DNA from 2 places in the Photorhabdus laumondii genome. Region 2 is predicted to be linked to the other one. Evidence: predicted binding sites of a transcription regulator. Region 2 holds the regulator's gene; the other holds the start of a gene.

Region 1 (9,887 bases), 200 kb from region 2:
TTGGGTAGTTGTTTGAGATAAGGAGAGATATCGCCGATGTTATTTTTTACCCAATCTGGATTGTAATAAGTATCGAGATAACGTTCACCACTGTCGCACAGTAAAGTTACTATTGCACCTTGCTCTCCACGCTCATGCATTTGGTTAGCAAGCAGAAGCGCTCCCCAGACATTAGTCCCCGTAGATGCGCCAACTTTTCTGCCTAGTAATTTTTCCAACCAGTAAATTGTTGCAATGCTGGCGCAATCGGGTATTTGGATCATGTCATCAATGACTGAGGGAATAAAAGAAGGCTCTGCTCGAGGGCGGCCAATACCCTCAATCTTGCTGCTATAATTGCCACGAATATCACAGCAATTTTGACGGTAATAGTCATAAAATATAGAGTTTTCTGGATCGACAACAATTAGTTTAGTGTTATGCCCTTGGTAACGGATATAGCGTCCTAAAGTTGCAGAGGTTCCCCCAGTACCAGCGCTCATAACGATATAATCTGGTTCAGGAAATGGTTCCATTTGCATCTGGCGAAAAATACTTTCAGCAATATTGTTGTTACCTCGCCAGTCTGTTGCTCGTTCGGCGTAAGTAAATTGATCCATATAATGACCATTTAGTTCTTTCGCTAGTCGTTCTGATTCGTCATATATTTGTGCTGAATGGTTAACAAAATGGCATTTACCACCATAAAATTCAATTTCCTGAATTTTACGTTTCGCAGTGTATGAGGGCATAACAGCAATAAAAGGTAGCCCAAGCAGGCGGGCAAAATAGGCTTCGGATACAGCAGTGCTACCCGATGAGGATTCAATAACCGGGGTACCTTCCTTTATCCAACTATTACTCAGCGCGTAAAGGAATAAAGAACGAGCAAGCCTATGTTTCAAACTGCCGGTTGGATGGGTGCTTTCATCTTTTAGATATAAATGGATACCTGGAAAAACTGGCAAATTAAGGCGGATAAGATGAGTATCAGAGCTGCGTTGATGGTCTGCTTGAATCTCTCTGATTGCCTTGGTGGTCCAACTGTGTGACATTAATTATTAACTCTATAATTTAAAAATAATTGGCAGCGGGTAGATTAACTTGATACTGGGAGAAATAGATTGTTATTTTTCTTAATATGTGGTTTCTTTATGGAAAATTTTTCTATAAGAGGTAGCTATGTTGGATAAAACAGACCGCAAGTTGCTTAAGTTACTACAGAAAGATTGTAGTCTGTCTCTGAATGCATTGGCGGAAGCTGTTAATCTTACCTCTACTCCTTGTTGGAAACGGTTAAAACGACTTGAAGATGAAGGCTATATCGTTGGTAAAGTTGCTTTGCTTGATAGCGAAAAATTAGGATTAGGGCTGACAGTGATTGTTATGATCAGAACTCAGCAGCATAGCAGTGATTGGTATGAGCAATTTGTTGCATTTATAAAGCAAATGCCAGAAGTCCTAGCTTTTTATCGTATGGCTGGTGAATGTGATTATTTAATGCACGTAGAAGTTGTGGATATGAAAAGTTATGATCTTTTCTACAAGCGTATGGTTAATGGTGTTCCGGGGTTGATTGATGTGACATCGAGTTTTGCAATGGAAAAAATCAAATACACTACAGCATTGCCGATACCAGATTAACCAATTATTAATCTATTGCGTTAATTCAATTATTCTGAGTGTCGTTCAACATTTCTACTATCTATTTCATTTCGGGATATACACGTGTGAGATTGTTTTCTCAATTAAGTTGGTACTTCCGTAGCGAGTGGCGTCGCTATCTTGGGGCAGTAACTCTGCTTATTATTATCTCTATTCTACTACTCATTCCTCCATATCTGGTGGGTGTAATCGTTGATGGGATCAGCACTGCGTCTATGTCATTTTACCAATTGATGGTGTGGGCGGGAGTTATACTGGTTATCGCATTGATTGTCTATATCTTGCGTTATATATGGCGTTTATGGTTGTTTGGGGCGTCATATCAATTAGCCGTTAAATTGCGGAATAATTTTTACCAGCAACTTAGCCGACAAAGCCCTGAATTTTATTTGCGTCACCGCACAGGGGATTTAATGGCTCGCGCTACTAATGATGTGGATCGTGTAGTGTTTGCTGCGGGTGAAGGTGTGCTTACGTTAGTTGATTCGCTAGTTATGGGCTGTGCAGTGCTAATTATGATGAGCATACAAATTAGTTGGCAATTAACTTTACTGTCTTTGTTACCTATGCCGATTATGGCAATCATTATTAAACGATATGGTGATCAACTTCATCGTCGCTTCAAATCTGCACAAGGCGCATTTTCTGCTCTGAATAACCAGGCTCAAGAAAGTCTGACCAGTATTCGTATGATTAAGGCGTTTGGCCTTGAAGATCTGCAATCAAATCAGTTTGAACAAGTTGCCGTGGAAGCTGGTCGTAAGAATATGTATGTTGCTAGGGTGGATGCGCGATTTGATCCGACAATTTTTATTGCTATCGGTATGTCAAATTTACTGGCTATCGGTGGTGGTGGTTGGATGGTGTTAAATGGTGTTTTAACACTCGGTGAGCTCACTAGTTTTGTGATGTACCTTGGCTTGATGATTTGGCCAATGTTGGCATTGGCATGGATGTTTAATATCGTTGAACGGGGAAGTGCCGCTTATAGTCGTATCCGTAGCTTGTTGCAGGAGCCTCCGGTCATTAAGGATGGTATTGGCAATTTATTGCCTGAGCGCGGTATTCTGGATGTGAATATCAAAGCGTTTAATTATCCGCAAAGTAACAAAACTGTTCTTAGTCAAATTAATTTCCAGTTATTACCTGGACAGTTATTAGGGATCTGTGGTTCAACTGGTTCAGGTAAGAGCACATTACTTGCGCTGATACAGAGACAGTTTGATGTGACTGATGGAGAAATTCTTTTCCAATCGCTCAAAATTGCAGATATCAGGTTAGATGAATGGCGAGCACGATTTGCTGTTGTCAATCAAACCCCCTTTTTATTTTCAGATACTGTTGCCAGGAATATCGCTTTGGGACGTCCTGATGCAACACAGGAACAGATTGAAGAAGTTGCCCGTCTTGCCAATGTTCATGAAGATATTCTTCGTTTACCTGAGGGGTATCAGACAGAAGTAGGCGAGCGTGGGGTAATGCTTTCTGGTGGGCAAAAGCAGCGTATTTCCATTGCGAGGGCATTACTTTTAGATGCCGAGATTTTGATTCTGGATGACGCTTTATCTGCGGTTGATGGGCAAACTGAATACAATATCCTACAAAACCTCAGTCAGTGGAGGCAACAACGGACGGTTATCATTAGTGCCCACCGTCTGTCTGCATTAACTGAAGCGGATAATATCCTGGTGATGCAGCAAGGTTCTGTTATACATCAGGGACGGCATCCGCAACTGGCAGAGCAGCCGGGATGGTATCGTGATATGTATTATTATCAGCAACTTGAAGCAGAATTGGATGGCGAGGAAACAGCAGAAGGGGATAAAGATGACTAAAGTTCGTCAATTGTGGCCGTCTCTGAAGCGTCTGTTGGTTTATGGAAAAAATTATCGTAAGCCGTTGGGGCTGGCTGTACTCATGTTATGGGGGGCTGCAATTGCGGAAGTCAGTGGTCCGGTTCTCATTAGTTATTTTATCGATAATATGGTTGCAACGGGTAATATGCCTACTAGAGTGGTTATCGGGCTAGCTATAACTTTTATTGTTCTGCAACTGATTACGGCGGCGTTACACTATTTTCAGGCTTTATTGTTCAATCAAGTGTCAGTTGATGTGGTTCAGCAGCTTCGTACTGATGTGATGAATGCAGCATTGCGCCAGCCTCTGAGTGCTTTTGATAATCAACCGGTAGGGCAGTTGATTTCCCGTGTAACGAATGACACCGAAGTCATTAAAGATCTTTATGTTAATGTAGTTCCATCGGTATTTCGCAGCATGGCATTGATTGGTACGATGCTGATTGCTATGTTTATGTTGGAATGGCGTATGGCATTGATTGCAATTCTTATTTTTCCTGTCGTATTGATTGTTATGGCAATATATCAGCATTTTAGTACACCCATTGTCCGCCGGGTACGTAGTTATTTGGCTGATATTAATGATGAGTTTAATGAAGTCATTAATGGAATGAGTGTTATTCAGCAGTTCCGGCAGCAGGCGCGTTTTGGTGAACGTATGTTGTTAACCAATCGGGCCCATTATCAGGCGAGAATGCAAGCGTTGAGATTAGATGGGCTTTTGTTACGCCCATTATTGAGTTTGCTATCTGCTATGGTACTGTGCGGTCTTATCGTGTTGTTTGGAATTAGTGGGCCAGGGGCGATTGGTATCGGGGTATTGTATGCTTTTATTAATTATTTGGGGCGGTTGAATGAACCTCTTATTGAGCTGACATCTCAGCAATCGATTTTGCAACAAGCTGTCGTTTCTGGCGAGAGAATATTTGAATTAATGGATAGCCCTCAACAAGGTTATGGTATGGATGGTCAGCCACTATCCAGTGGTCGAATTGATATAGAAAATGTCAGTTTTTCCTACCGGCATGGAAAAATAGTTTTGCAAGATATTAACTTACAGGTTCCGGCTCATGGTTTTGTTGCTTTGGTTGGTCATACTGGTAGTGGTAAAAGTACGCTGGCAAATTTGCTGATGGGATATTACCCGTGGCAGAAAGGGGAAATTTATCTCGATGGCAGGCCTGTATCATCTCTGTCTCATTCGGTATTACGCAATGGTGTGGCAATAGTTCAGCAGGACCCGGTTGTTCTTGCGGACTCTTTCTTTGACAATATTACGCTTGGTCGGAATATTTCAGAAGAGAAGGTTTGGCAAGTACTGGAAACGGTTCAATTAGCTGAGTTAGTACGTACATTGCCTGATGGACTTCATACTATCTTGGGAGAGCAGGGTAATACGTTGTCAGCCGGTCAAAAACAATTGCTTGCTATGGCGAGAGTGTTAGTGCAAACGCCACAAATTTTGATCCTTGATGAAGCGACTGCAAATATTGATTCTGGTACGGAACAGGCGGTACAACAGGCTTTGAGATTGATTCGTCAACAAACAACATTGATCGTGATTGCTCATCGTCTGTCTACCATTGTGGAGGCTGATACTATTCTGGTGCTGCATCGTGGTGCAGTTGTTGAACAGGGATGCCATCAACAATTATTTGTGAGTCGTGGACGTTATTATCAGATGTATCAGTTGCAACAAGTAGGTGAGACATTAAATGAATGTGGCACAATCTCTGAGAAAGAGGTGTTAATTTAATCAAGCTTGCACTAATTCGGTGCACTCACGGGAGAGTATATTCGCTGCTCTCCTCCCTTCTTAATTCTCCATAATTTTTACTCTCTTCATTATTCTTTGATTTTTATATGTTTTTAATTTCTGGCACACCCTTTGCTATTTCCTTATTGAAAACATAATAGCAGGATGGAAGGGGGATATATGAAGCTCATTACGACAATTATAAAACCATTCAAATTGGAGGATATTCGGGAAGTTCTTTCTGGTCTTGGTGTTCAGGGGTTGACCATAACAGAGGTAAAAGGATTTGGGCGTCAGAGAGGACATGCGGAGCTGTATCGTGGAGCTGAATATAGTGTCAATTTTTTACCTAAAATAAAGATAGATATTGCTGTAGCAGATGAATTGGTTGAGGAGGTCATTCATGCTATTCAGCAATCAGCTTTTACTGGAAAAGTTGGCGACGGTAAAATCTTTGTCATTGAATTACAACAGGCTATTCGTATTAGAACAGGAGAAACTAACGATGCGGCACTGTAACTCACTGATAGAGAAGATAGATATGAAAAGGCAATTCTCAGTGGCTGCCAGTGTTGTGGCCAGTTGTGTACCATCATTATCTCAGGCTGCGGAAGGCGTTGTTGATAAAGCGGATAATGCTTTTATGATGATTTGTACAGTGCTTGTTCTGTTTATGACCATTCCGGGAATTGCTCTGTTTTATGGTGGATTGCTACGGAGTAAAAACGTTTTATCGCTAATGGCTCAGGTCATGGTGAGCTTTGCTTTAGTATGTGTGTTGTGGGTGATTTATGGTTATAGCCTGGCTTTTGAGCCAGGGAATGGTTTTTTCGGTGGTTTTAGTCAAGTGATGCTAAAGAATTTGGCATTCACTGACTTAAGTGGCAATTTTTATCAGCTAATTCATGTGGCATTTCAGGGCTCTTTCGCTTGTATCACTGTTGCTTTGATTATTGGCGCGTTAGGGGAGCGTATTCGCTTTCCGGCTTTGTTAGTTTTTACTGTGTTGTGGCTGACATTTTCTTACTTGCCTATGGCGCACATGGTTTGGGGGGGAGGTGTGCTTTCACAAGATGGAGCATTGGATTTTGCTGGTGGTACGGTTGTTCATATTAATGCTGCTGTAGCTGGATTGGTTGGTGCTTACTTACTGGGAAAACGTACTGGCTTTGGGAAAGAAGCATTTAAACCGCATAACTTGCCGATGGTCTTCACGGGCACTACTGTGCTCTATATTGGTTGGTTTGGTTTTAATGCTGGTTCTGCTAGTGCTGCTAATGAGATAGCTGCTTTGGCATTTTTAAATACCATTGTGGCGACTGCCGCCGCTATCCTGTCATGGGTTTTTGCAGAGTGGCTTTTCCGTAATAAACCGTCTCTTTTAGGGGCATGTTCAGGCTGTATTGCTGGGCTGGTTGGTATTACACCTGCGGCAGGAATGGTTGGTGTTGGTGGTGCATTAATCATTGGCCTGATTGCGGGTTTTACCGGACTTTGGGGGGTGGTGGCCTTAAAACGGTGGTTACGTGTTGACGATGTGTGTGATGTATTCGGCATACACGGCGTATGTGGGATCGTAGGTTGCCTTCTAACAGGGGTTTTTACGGCTAAATCTTTGGGAGGGATCGGTTATGCAGAGGGTATAACCATGTTGGGACAAGTTGGTATTCAGGCTTTTAGTATACTGGTTTGTGTGATTTGGTCAGTCGTTGTTGCCTTTATTGCTTTTAAAATAGCAGATCTGTTGGTAGGGCTGCGGGTTACGGTTGAAATTGAAAGGGAAGGGTTGGACATTAATTCTCACGGAGAGAGTGCTTATAATTAAGTTGTAATATAAAAGGGCAGCAATAAGGCCATAAAATGTAATGTTGGTTTCTTAGTTTGCTGCCTTACTCATTTATCTATTGCGTTTCCTAATCAGACCTTCCTGTACAGTGGAAGCAACAAGTATCCCTTCACGATTATAAATCTGTCCCCGAACAAAACCACGGGCACCGGAAGCTGAGGGACTATCTACAGCATATAGCAGCCAGTCATCTAGTCTAAACGGGCGGTGGAACCACATAGAATGGTCAATTGTTGCTATCTGAATATTTTTCTCAAGGAACCCGACACCATGTGGCTGTAATGCTGTTGGCAGAAAGTTAAAATCGGAGGCATAGCCAAGCAGATATTGATGAATAAAAGGATTATCAGGCATATTGCCGTTACTGCGGAACCAAACATAGCGTATAGGTTCTTCTGGTGGACAATTGAATGGACTGTGATATTTTACGGGTCTCATTTCTAACGGGCAGGGAAAAAGAAGCGTATTCTGCATCTTCTGTGGCAGCAGATGCGACATTTTTTTCACAATTTCATCCTGAGGGATAAGTTCTTCTGGATAGGGTACATCCGGCATTATATTTTGGTGTTCAAAACTTTCTTCGTGACTTTGAAATGAGGCAGTCATATAAAAGATAGGTTTACCATTCTGTATTGCACTAACTCGCCGGGCACTAAAACTTCCTCCATCCCGCAAAATCTCAACATCATAGACGATAGGCTTGTGACTGTCACCGGGGCGTAAGAAATAGCTATGGAAAGAGTTGCCCATTCGGTCATCGACAACGGTTTGTTTGGCAGCATACAGTGCCTGACCAATCACTTGTCCTCCGAAAACCTGAGGAAAACCGAGATCTTCGCTTTGCCCTCGGTAAATACCTTCCTCAATTTTTTCCAATTTCATCAAATTTATCAGATTCTGTAATGACTTGCTCATAATATGCCTTTGTTTTCTATTAGGTTATCGAGAGTACAAGGGATGATTATTGTCTCATTAATAGATGATTAATAAATAACTAAATTGTAAATGTTTTAAGTCCTAACAGCGGTGCAATAAAGAATGTGAGATTTATTGGCGTTTTATGTTCAAATTTTTAATCTATAATTCAAATGATTTAGATTTAATGATTTGATATTTCAATTTATTTTAATATTTATATAGATTAGTTAATAATGGAGGAATGTGTATGAAATTATGGCAGTTACCCGCTGGCGTATTACTAGCGGTTGCTTTGGTTGGGTGTAATGTCAAAGGTGCTGAGGTAGCAGATACTCAGGTGGAGCAGATTGAAAATCTAATGAAACGGTCTTTTGTTGAAGGTAATATTAATATACTACAGCGTATAGCATTGCCAGCAGATGCTGTTCTGACAGTGGCGTTATCTGATGTGTCTTTGGCTGATGCGCCTTCAGTTACTCTGTCTCAGAAGGTAGAGCGTTTAGGTGGGAAACAATCACCTTTCCATTTTGTTTTGCCTTATCAGCCAAACAAAATTAAGCCGAATGCACGCATTGTTGTCAGAGCTTCTGTTTCGCTGCATAGCCGCTTGATGTTTGTTACAGATACAGCATATGAAGTGATTAATAATGGGAAGACTAAAGATGTCGAAATTACGTTGAAAGCCGTTAGATAATACATTTCCTTATTGTATTGATTTGCAATGTGCAATAAACCAGCATTCGGGCCTGCTTGTCTTGCTATTTAAGTAGGTATGAATGATAATGGCGACGCTTTAGAGTTAAAGCAACACGTCACAATGGGGGCTCTGTTGGTTCTCCCGCAACGCTAACTTGTTAACTTGGTCAGGTCCGGAAGGAAGCAGCCATAGCAGGGGATGTGTGTGCCGGGATGTCGCTGGCAGAGCCCTCGCCAATTTCATTGGTAACCTAATAAGCCGATAGCACTTTACCGGCTCGGATCACTTTCTATCTGATAAAGACTATTTTAGCGAACATATTTCCATACTGAAGGTGGAATTCTATCATACAGTTTATTCATGGTCAGCTCAGCTAGGCGATGATCCGCAGCAGAGTAGAATAGTTCAAGTTCATCTCCTGAAAGTTCATATTTGTTCTTTTCAATCACACGTTCCAGTGTATCAATCGTGGTGCATTTTCTTAAACGCATCAGATAATCAGTTTTAGTCATAATCGCCTTTCTTATTTAACATATATAAAAAATTATTGAGGGAAATATTCAATCAAATTTTGCTCAAGGAGCAATTTAAATCCTGTAACAGGACGCTGGTTAAGCGTTCATTAGTTTTTTTACCATTCCATAAGTTTAGAAACGCTAATCTTAATTTGTTTCTAAACAAAGTATAACTATATGTATTATCAATACATTTATCAATTCAAGTGAGAAGGCTGAAATCATCAGAATATTTTATTTTAAAGTACCAAACGAAAGTTGATATGTATTCAATCTATTTGTTTAGCTTTAAATTATCCTGAGATGTAGAAGCCATTTTTACAACCAGTCTCATCTCTGTGTACTCTACACTAGAAGTACTTCTCGCCTTAGATTTTCACATAAGCATTCTAATTCATCAATGTTATGTCATCTTGAGTGAATATTCATCCATGCTATGTTGATCTTGCTGTGTATGCCATTACTTAATTTTTTTGAGTTAAACACTAAGCATATACACGTAAAATAAAATTTTTTTCAAGAGATTATTATTATGTATCTATAATCGTTCTTTGGGATTATTTATCTTTTCTACAGATGGCTCTGATTCGCTTCTAGTAAACCAGAATCAGCTCTTAACAAAAATTCATACCTTAACTCAATAAACTATAAATAG
Region 2 (9,887 bases):
CAAACGCTGGCTGTTCCAACAGGGAATCTAAACGTTCTGCGTCTAATTCGTTGATGATAATTGCTGGTTTAGTCATACCACACTCCAAATGGATTCCAATACAAAATAACACCCCGCACCATGAGGAGGGGGGTGTTATTTAAAATGATTAACCTGATAGTAGGCTGTTCTTACTGGAAAATAAAGAGATCATGATCACGAACTGTTTTGTGCTGCTAATGAAAACAGTGAAGGACATGATAATCCTCAGGTGAGTGAGCAACGTTATTCTTCGTCAAATCCCGAATTAAATAGATCAATAATAGCTGCGAGAGCTTGCTCTTCATCTGGGCCACTGGCTTCAACTTCAATATAGCTGCCTTTTTCTGAATCCAGCATTAGCATAGCAATTACGCTGCTGGCCTCGGCTTCAACATGGCTATCATTGCGTAAAATGACATGAGATTCAAAGAGCTGTACTAGATCATACAGCTTCATTGCTGGCCGGGCGTGCATTCCCAGCCGATTTTTGATTTCAAGTCTCTGCTTGACAGTCATTATTTTCGCTTTTCGAGAGTACGGTGGCGCGACTGTACGTTTTTTCCTCTGGAACGAAAATAATCGGCCAACTGTTCTGCCACATAAACAGAACGGTGTTTACCGCCGGTACAGCCAATAGCAACGGTCAGATAGCTGCGGTTATTGGTTTCAAGCATGGGTAGCCAGAGTTCAAGATAACTGCGGGTTTGATAGATGAAGTTATGCACTTCCGTATGACGGTCGAGGAAAGCGGCTACAGGACGATCAAGACCGGTCATTGGCCGTAATTTGGGGTCCCAGTGTGGGTTTGGCAGGAAACGTACGTCAAAAACATAGTCGGCATCAATTGGAATGCCATGCTTGAAGCCGAAAGACTCAAAGACCATTGTCAACTCACGTTCCCGTTTGCCGAGCAGACGCGTTCTTAGCATCTCAGCCAATTCATGGACTGACATTTCGGAAGTGTCGATAATCAGGTCAGCTCTTGAACGAAGGGGTTCCAGCAGATCACTTTCTTGATCAATCGCGCTTTCCAGAGAAAGATTTTTGCTTGATAGCGGATGCAGACGGCGAGTGTCGCTATAACGGCGGATCAATGTATTACGTTCAGCATCGAGGAATAATAATTGCGGTGAGAAACTCGCTGGTAGTTTAGTCAGAGCTTCTTCGAAAACTTCAGGTGATTCCGGCATGTTTCTTACATCAATACTAACCGCAGCAGAAATATCGCGGTCAGCTAGCGTATTTGCTAATTCCGGTAGTAATACTACCGGCAAGTTGTCTACACAATAAAAACCCATATCTTCCAGTGCGCGTAAGGCAACGGATTTACCTGAACCGGAACGGCCACTGACTATCATCAGCACCATGAGGCAACTCCCCTTAATTTTTTAGTGGTTATTATGAGCCACTCTTATCTATTGCTTCTATTGCTATCCATGCATTGCAACAGTTATTCAGTGATAATTGTGTATAGTTCTTCATCACTTTGTGCCGATCTTAAACGACGGCAGAGATTTTTATCTGCAAGACGTTTGGCAATCAATGACAATGTGTGTAGGTGTGTTTGGCATTGATCGTTTGGAACCAGTAAAGCAAACAGCAAATCGACTGGTTGATTATCAATGGCATCGAAAGCAATAGGTTGTTCCAGATTTAGGAAAACGCCAACCGCTTGATCTGAGCTTTCTTCATCTAACTTACCGTGGGGGATGGCAATACCACTGCCAATTCCAGTAGTACCTACTTTTTCTCGGGTCAATATTGCTTCGAATACGACATTTTCTGGTAACTTAAGCTGCTGAGATGCTAGCTCACTGATAATCTCTAAAGCCCGTTTTTTGCTCGAACAATGTACATTATTGCGCGTACATGCGAGGGAAAGCACCGAACTTAGTAGTAAATCTGCTTGATTATTCATTTTCCTATTCACTTAGGTGCTTATTGATACAGGATGCCATAGGTTATCTGTGGCATCCTGTATTTGCGCACTGTTTTACAGCAATACTCTGCTGTTGTTACTACATTTTTTGTTAAATAACTGTTAATGATGTTTCAGTTTGTCTTTATGCTTGGTTAATTGACGCGCCAGTTTATCGACCAGTCCATCAATTGCTGCATACATATCTTCATGTTCTGATGATGCGTGCAACTCACCTCCGTTAATGTGTACAGTAGCTTCGGCGATTTGTTGTACCTTTTCCACTCGGAGGATTACCTGAGTCAGGTTGATCCTGTCGAAATATTGATCCAGTTTGCTGCATTTTGCAGTGATAATGTCGCGTAATGCATCAGTAATTTCAATATTGTGGCCGGTTATTTTGAGTTGCATATTGTCTTCCTTCTCTGTTCATTTCAAACCAGACGCCTACGTTGGTTTGATGGCGGAATGGATAACGACTCTCGATATTTTGCGACAGTTCGTCGGGCAACCATGATGCCTTGATCGGCTAGCATGCTCGTCAGTTTGCTGTCACTTAATGGTTTGGCGGAGTTCTCCGCTGCTACCAGTTTTTTCACCAAAGCCCGTATTGCAGTTGAAGAGGCTTCGCCTCCACTTTCTGTATTGACATGGCTGGAGAAAAAATACTTCAATTCAAAAATACCACGTGGGCTGTGCAGGAATTTCTGGGTAGTCACCCTGGAAATGGTGGATTCATGCATATCAACCTGGAAAGCAATGTCTGCCAAGACCATCGGTTTCATATATTCTTCACCATGTTCAAAAAATTCCTGTTGCTGTTCTACAATACAACGCGCAACTTTCAGCAGAGTATCATTTCGGCTTTCCAGGCTTTTGATAAGCCACTTGGCCTCTTGTAGGTTATTGCGGATAAACTGACTGTCACTTTCATTGCGCGTATGTTGCCCAAGCTCTGCATAATGCTGATTAATGTGTAAACGGGGGATACTATCTGTATTCAATTCTACTTGCCAGTGTTCACTTTCTTTTCGAACCAGTACATCGGGGATGACATATTCTGATTCGCCAGTGTTTATTGCCAGGCCAGGCTTTGGTGCAAGTGACTGGATTAAACTTATGGCCTCTTTCAGAGTATCTTCTGTCAAGTGGCTCAGACGGATTAAATTGCGGAAATCCCAATGACCTAATAGCTCCAAATGGTTGCAAACGATCAGTTTTGCCTCTTTCAGGTAAGGTGTTTCTGGCGGAAACATTGATAGCTGGACGAGTAGACAATCTTTTAGATCACGAGCGGCGACACCGATAGGATCGAAATGCTGTATCTGCTTGAGCACAGTTTCCACTTCTGCCAGAGTGAGTTGGTTGTCGCCGAGGCTGGCAAGGATATCTTCTAGTGGTACAGTGAGATAGCCAGTGTCATCTACGGCATCAATGATTGATGTCGCAATCGCCGCATCTATTTCCGTGAAAGGGGTCAACTTTGCCTGCCACATCAAATAGTCTTGCAGGGTTTGAACGGTTTCACCTTGGTAAAGTGGCAGTTCGCCGTCGTCGTTATAGTCATTGCGTGTCCCGGAAGGTGTGCCAGCGGTGTAAATTTCATCCCAACTGACATCCAGGGGTAACTCATCTGGCATATCCTTTTGTTGCAAGGCATCAAGCGTATCCATAGCTTCCGTTTCGTTATCGGGAAGTTCCTGATTGCCAATTTCCTGATGTTCTTCATCCTGTTCAAGCAAAGGATTCATTTCTAACGCTTGTTGTATTTCCTGTTGGAGTTCAAGCGTAGAAAGTTGCAACAAACGAATAGCTTGTTGGAGCTGTGGTGTCATAGCCAGTTGCTGACTAAGCCTGAGTTGCAAACTTTGCTTCATAGCGTTAAATCAATTCTCCTGGCCGAATTAGAGCCGGAAACCTTCGCCTAAATAAACGCGCTTCACCTGTTCATTATTAAGAATATCATTAGGTGTGCCGTGAGCAATCAGATGCCCTTGGCTGACAATATAAGCACGTTCGCATACATCCAATGTTTCACGGACATTGTGGTCTGTGATAAGGACCCCTAGTCCATAATCTCTCAAATGCTGAATGATTTTCTTGATATCGATGACTGAGATAGGATCTACGCCGGCGAAAGGCTCATCCAGCAAAATAAATTTCGGATTAGCTGCCAGCGCTCTGGCAATCTCTACGCGGCGACGTTCACCTCCGGAAAGTGATTGACCAAGATTGTCACGTAGGTGGCTGATATGGAACTCTTCCATCAGCTCTTCGGCACGTTCTTTCCGCTGTTCTTGAGTCAGATCCTGGCGGATCTCCAATACAGCCATCAGGTTGTCGAATACGCTTAGCCGGCGGAAAATAGAAGCTTCCTGAGGCAAATAACCAATACCACGGCGTGCCCGTTCGTGAAGTGGCAGTAGGCTAATATCTTCATTATCAATGGTAATTGTCCCGGTATCCCGTGAAACGATACCGACGACCATATAGAAAGTCGTCGTTTTCCCTGCACCGTTCGGACCAAGCAGGCCGACAATTTCGCCGGAGTTCACGTTTAGGCTGACATTTTCAACGACCTTACGGCCTTTGTAAGCTTTTGCCAGGTTTTCTGCGTTTAGTATTGCCATATATCGTTATTTACTCTTGTTGTTAGCCCCTGGGCCTTCTTCTTGTAATTGAGAAGGTAGTAGGACGGTGGTCACTCGTTTACCTTTGTCACTAAACGCTTCCATCTGCTGAGTTGGGACTAGATAGGTGATACGGTCGCCTTTTATATTGCTGTCTAACTGTTCTAAATAGGCATTGCCAGTGAGTGTAACCAGCTCTTTATCCATTTCGTAACGCATTTTGGCACCGCGGCCCTTGATTGGTTTGCCATTGTCCTGTAATTGATAGAAGGTTACCGGATTGCCAAATGCTTCAATAACCATTTTCTTAGAATCGCCATCTGGGCGAGTCACAACAACTTTGTCAGCGCGGATATCGATAGAACCCTGTTTGACGATCACATCTTCTGTAAATGTGGCAGTGTTCCCTGTCATGTCAAGGGCTTGTTTAGCAGAATCGATAGAAATGGGTTTCTGTGTGTCATCTTTCAGTGCCATAGCGGGAAGACTGACTACAAAGATAGCACTGGCAATAAAAGCATTACGGATTCTGTTTTTCATGTTGGATTTCATAGTAGGTGTTAACCTTTTCAATCAGTTCAGCGGTTTTGTTTCTCAGGTTGCCACGCATTTTCATACCGACGGATTTTAGCCCGACACCAATCAGTGTGACCTGATCGTCAGATGAAACATCCTGAGTGGTCAGGTTGATGATAGCGTTCTCTGTAGTAATACGTTGTAATTGTGACGTATTAGTTAGACTGTCAACCTGTACGTCTCCGTAAAGATAGAGCATTTTGTCATTAGTTAGTTTGGCTTTGTTAGCACGAACTGTCCATGTAGCAATGGCATTTGAGTCATAAGTAATTAATACCGGTTTAGTAAACCAAGTAAGTTTTGACTCTGCATAGTTTTGGACGTCATCAGCGACCAGTTTATACGTCAGTTTCCCCGTAGGGTCATAAACAAAAGTTATAGCTTCCTGACTTTGATAGGTTGGCTGACTGTTATCTGTGGCAGAAGATGATTTAATCTCATCTGAATCAGACAAGTTCCAGCCAATTAACGCCAGGATGATTAATACCAGAGTTATCACCAACCAGGATTTGATTCTATCCATTCTCGTTTCACTTCAACCTACTATATTGATAATCCTTTGGCTTCTTCCAGCTTATTCTGAGCAAAAAGCACCAAATCACAAAGTTCCCTTACCGCGCCGTGCCCCCCTGCAATTTGGGTGACATAATGCGCTTTTGGTAAGAGCAATGGATGTGCATCTGCCACAGCGACAGATAACCCCACTTGTTCCATGACCGGCCAGTCAATCAGATCATCGCCGATGTAAGCAACCTGTTCTGGTCTTAATCCCAGTGTATCTAACAATTTTTGGTACGCCAAAACCTTATCACTTTGTCCTTGGTAAAGATGTGTAATACCTAAGGTGTTTGCTCGATCTTCCAGCAATTTTGCTTTACGACCGGTAATAATAGCGACTTCGATTCCTGAAGTAATTAAGCAGCGAATTCCGTAACCATCTCGAACATTAAATGTTTTTAATTCTTCACCGTTATTGCCCATATAGATCCGGCCATCGGACATAACACCGTCAACATCGCAAATCAGCAAGCGGATTTTACGGGCTTTTTCAATAACGTCTTTATCAACTGGACCATAACAGGTGTCCAAATAAACTAATTGGCTCATTAAGGCGTTTTCTCCGGTTACACCACACCCGCTTGTAGCAGGTCATGCATATGTAATACACCAAGCAATTTATTGTCCTCTGCAACTAATAAGGACGTGATATGGTGTGACTGCATTAAGTTCAATGCATCAACTGCAAGGGCATGCGGTTTGATGCGGATACCGCCCGTTGTCATAACATCTGAAATTTTGACATTGTACAAATCGACGCCCATATCAAATACTCGCCGTAAGTCACCGTCAGTAAAAATACCATCAATATACCTATTTTCATCGCAAATGACGGTCATACCCAGTTTTTGCCGGGTGATTTCGAGCAGCGCTTCGCGTAAGGTGGCGTTACGATTAACCTTTGGAATATCATCGCCTGTACTCATCAAATCACTCACCAGTAGCAGAAGTTTGCGCCCAAGAGTGCCGCCTGGATGTGATAGTGCGAAATCTTCAGCAGTAAAGCCGCGTGCCTGGAGCAATGCAACCGCTAAAGCATCGCCCATAACCAGTGTTGCAGTAGTACTGGTTGTAGGAGCCAAACCTAGCGGACAGGCCTCCTGTGGGACTTTGATACACAGATGGATATCGGCGGCTTTTCCCATACTACTGTTGCAATTGTTAGTCATGCAGATAAGCGGGATTTTTTGGCGTTTTAATGCGGGAATCAGCGACAAAATTTCACTGGATTCACCCGAATTTGAGATGGCTAAAACAATGTCTTTAGGTGTGATCATGCCGAGGTCGCCGTGGCTGGCTTCTCCCGGATGAACGAAAAAGGATGGTGTACCGGTGCTGGCGAAAGTGGCAGCAATTTTACACCCGATATGGCCGGATTTGCCCATCCCCATGACAATCACTTTACCTTCGCAGTTGAACATCAGTTCACAGGTACGGTCAAAATCTCCGTTTATATGTTGTTCAAGTTCTGTTAATCCATCACGTTCTATGTGTAATACTTTTTTACCCGCTTGCTGAAAATCAATCTTAGGCATTTCTTTTTCCTACTCATTCTGTGTTTATTCAATGCTGTAATTGGAAATAAACAGTACGATAAAATAAGCGATAAAGCAGCTTAATAACAGGACACCTTTAAATCGGTTTAATCGGTGTTTACGACCCAGACAAAATGCAGTAAATATTATGCTGGCTACCATCATTACCCAAAAGTCACGATGGAAAGATTCAGGTGAAATGGCTGCTGGTGAGAGTAATGCGGGAAGGCCCAAAACAATTGATATATTGAATATATTCGAACCTATAATATTCCCGAATGCAATATCATCTTCGCCTTTGAATGCTGCGGCAATAGAGGTTGCTAATTCTGGCAAGCTGGTACCGACCGCAAGTACGGTAAGCCCGATAACTAATTCACTGATGCCATAAATGCGGGCAATAACAGTTGCATTATCAATAACCATACGAGTTGCCATAGGTAAAATAAGTAACCCTAATAGAATCCAAAGTAGGGCAATGTGTTTATTGCCTTCGACCGGTAATTCGGCAGCCTGTTCTTGCGTATAAATATCCGCTTCGGCGCGGCGCGGTAGAGCAACCATTTTTATCATCAGTAAGATATACACTATGGCGGAAGCGAGTAATACCAACCCATCCATCCGGCTGAGATAGTGATCACTCATCAAATAACCACAGAAGACGGTGAGCAGTAGCATCAACAGCAGTTCCTGCCGCAGGATATCTGATTTTACTTCCATTGGGCGAATAAATGCAGCAGCACCGGTTATTAGTAGCAGATTGGTAATGTTGGAGCCAATAACATTACCCACAGCCATATCAGGTTGACTATCTAGCATTGCAGTAACTGAAACCATTAATTCGGGTAGAGACGTTCCAATGCCAACAATGGTAATACCAATAATAAATGGCGGCAGTCCCAGAGTACGGGCAAAAATTGCAGCGCCATATACTAGTCTATCGGAACCATATACCAGTAAAATCAACCCGGTAATTAGAAGTAAAAAGGTCAGAAGCATGAAGCGTCCCTTGTAAGGTATATTCCGAATTGATGTCAACGCTGGTTGATTTTCTAAACAAAAATTGTCTGCCCAGTTAGATGGGGTATATTCTGACGGCGGTGGATAGAAAAGTAAAATTTGTCATCACATTAATAGCGAAAATTTTCCCGTTTTTTTGTAGTATATATGATTAATATATGAACCAAATATTAAAGCCAATTTATTAACCGTTAAGGGCTATCAATAATGAATCAACAGACAGCAAATCTCATCGAGGTCCGTGGTATGTATTTTTCCCGTGGTAACCGTTTGATTTTTGCTGATATTAATCTAATTGTGCCTAGAGGAAAAGTCACAGCAATTATGGGGCCTTCTGGGATAGGGAAAACGACACTATTACGATTAATTGGCGGTCAGTTACGTCCTGAACGAGGGGAGATCTGGTTTGATGGCGACAATATTCCTGCTTTATCCCGTTCTCACTTGTATGCTGCTCGCAAGAAGATGAGCATGCTGTTTCAATCTGGGGCATTATTCACTGATCTCAGTGTGTTTGAGAACGTTGCTTTTCCGCTGCGTGAGCATACGAATCTGCCTGAAGAAATTATACAGACCACGGTAATGATGAAATTAGAGGCCGTAGGGTTACGTGGTGCTGCTAATTTGATGCCTTCTGAACTTTCCGGTGGTATGGCTAGGCGTGCAGCTTTGGCACGTGCCATTGCACTTGATCCTGAACTAATTATGTTTGATGAGCCTTTTGTTGGTCAGGACCCGATTACGATGGGGGTTTTAGTGAAGTTGATTGATGAGCTGAATAAGGCACTTGGCGTGACCTGTGTGGTGGTTTCCCACGATGTACCGGAAGTTCTGAGCATTGCAGATTACGCTTATATTATCGCTGAACAACAGGTTATTGCTGAGGGTACAGCTCAACAGTTGCACTCTAATCCTGATAGGCGAGTACGGCAATTTTTGGATGGTATTGCTGACGGGCCGGTACCTTTCCGTTTCCCGGCTGGGGATTACAAAACTGAGTTATTAGGATAATGGGATGTTAATGTTAACACAGGCGCTGGCGGCACTTGGCCGACGGGCCATTGAGGTGTTTGCCTCTTTTGGCCGTGCAGGTTTTATGCTTTTCCGCGCGATAATTGGCAAGCCAGAACCCGCCAGACAATGGCCGTTACTCCGACAGCAGCTTTACAGCGTGGGTGTTCGGTCATTATTGATTATTATCGTTTCAGGGCTGTTTATTGGCATGGTGCTTGGCCTACAGGGGTATCTGATCCTGACAACATACAGCGCAGAAGCCAGTCTTGGTATGATGGTGGCGATATCTCTGTTGCGTGAATTGGGGCCGGTGGTCACGGCACTGTTGTTTGCTGGTCGAGCAGGATCAGCGCTGACCGCAGAGATCGGCTTGATGAAAGCCACGGAGCAAATTTCCAGCCTGGAGATGATGGCGGTAGATCCATTACGGCGTGTGATCGCGCCCCGTTTCTGGGCCGGGTTTATCAGTATGCCGCTATTATCCTTGATTTTTGTGGCGGTAGGTATTTGGGGCGGTGCGATGGTTGGTGTTGATTGGAAGGGGATTGACAGTGGCTTCTTCTGGTCTTCAATGCAGTCTGCTATCGAGTGGCAGAAAGATTTGCTTAATTGTTT

What was found. Region 2 encodes sigma-54, which starts transcription at its own class of promoters, with help from an activator protein. Its sites were predicted from a motif close to GTTGGCACANNTTTCGCTNT; they were not measured.
Region 1: a site for sigma-54 is predicted at 5,376-5,395, ahead of glnK (P-II family nitrogen regulator). Genes of this name have one in related genera too.

Annotation. Positions count from the first base shown of each region.
Region 1 covers NZ_CP024901.1:4,525,698-4,535,584, reverse strand. The annotation lists gene PluTT01m_RS19865 (PLP-dependent cysteine synthase family protein) at 1-1,034, opposite strand, end outside; gene PluTT01m_RS19860 (Lrp/AsnC family transcriptional regulator) at 1,162-1,623, shown strand; gene PluTT01m_RS19855 (SmdA family multidrug ABC transporter permease/ATP-binding protein) at 1,710-3,479, shown strand; gene PluTT01m_RS19850 (SmdB family multidrug efflux ABC transporter permease/ATP-binding protein) at 3,472-5,256, shown strand; gene glnK (P-II family nitrogen regulator) at 5,437-5,775, shown strand; gene amtB (ammonium transporter AmtB) at 5,798-7,081, shown strand; gene tesB (acyl-CoA thioesterase II) at 7,154-8,017, opposite strand; gene PluTT01m_RS19830 (YbaY family lipoprotein) at 8,268-8,714, shown strand; RNA gene ffs (signal recognition particle sRNA small type) at 8,848-8,944, shown strand; gene PluTT01m_RS19820 (HHA domain-containing protein) at 9,026-9,229, opposite strand.
Region 2 covers NZ_CP024901.1:4,722,592-4,732,478, reverse strand. The annotation lists gene rnk (nucleoside diphosphate kinase regulator) at 1-76, opposite strand, end outside; gene npr (PTS phosphocarrier protein NPr) at 265-537, opposite strand; gene rapZ (RNase adapter RapZ) at 537-1,388, opposite strand; gene ptsN (PTS IIA-like nitrogen regulatory protein PtsN) at 1,472-1,939, opposite strand; gene hpf (ribosome hibernation promoting factor) at 2,063-2,350, opposite strand; gene rpoN (RNA polymerase factor sigma-54) at 2,374-3,816, opposite strand; gene lptB (LPS export ABC transporter ATP-binding protein) at 3,844-4,569, opposite strand; gene lptA (lipopolysaccharide ABC transporter substrate-binding protein LptA) at 4,576-5,109, opposite strand; gene lptC (LPS export ABC transporter periplasmic protein LptC) at 5,090-5,668, opposite strand; gene kdsC (3-deoxy-manno-octulosonate-8-phosphatase KdsC) at 5,689-6,252, opposite strand; gene kdsD (arabinose-5-phosphate isomerase KdsD) at 6,270-7,238, opposite strand; gene PluTT01m_RS20750 (calcium/sodium antiporter) at 7,263-8,237, opposite strand; gene mlaF (phospholipid ABC transporter ATP-binding protein MlaF) at 8,466-9,269, shown strand; gene mlaE (lipid asymmetry maintenance ABC transporter permease subunit MlaE) at 9,280-9,887, shown strand, end outside.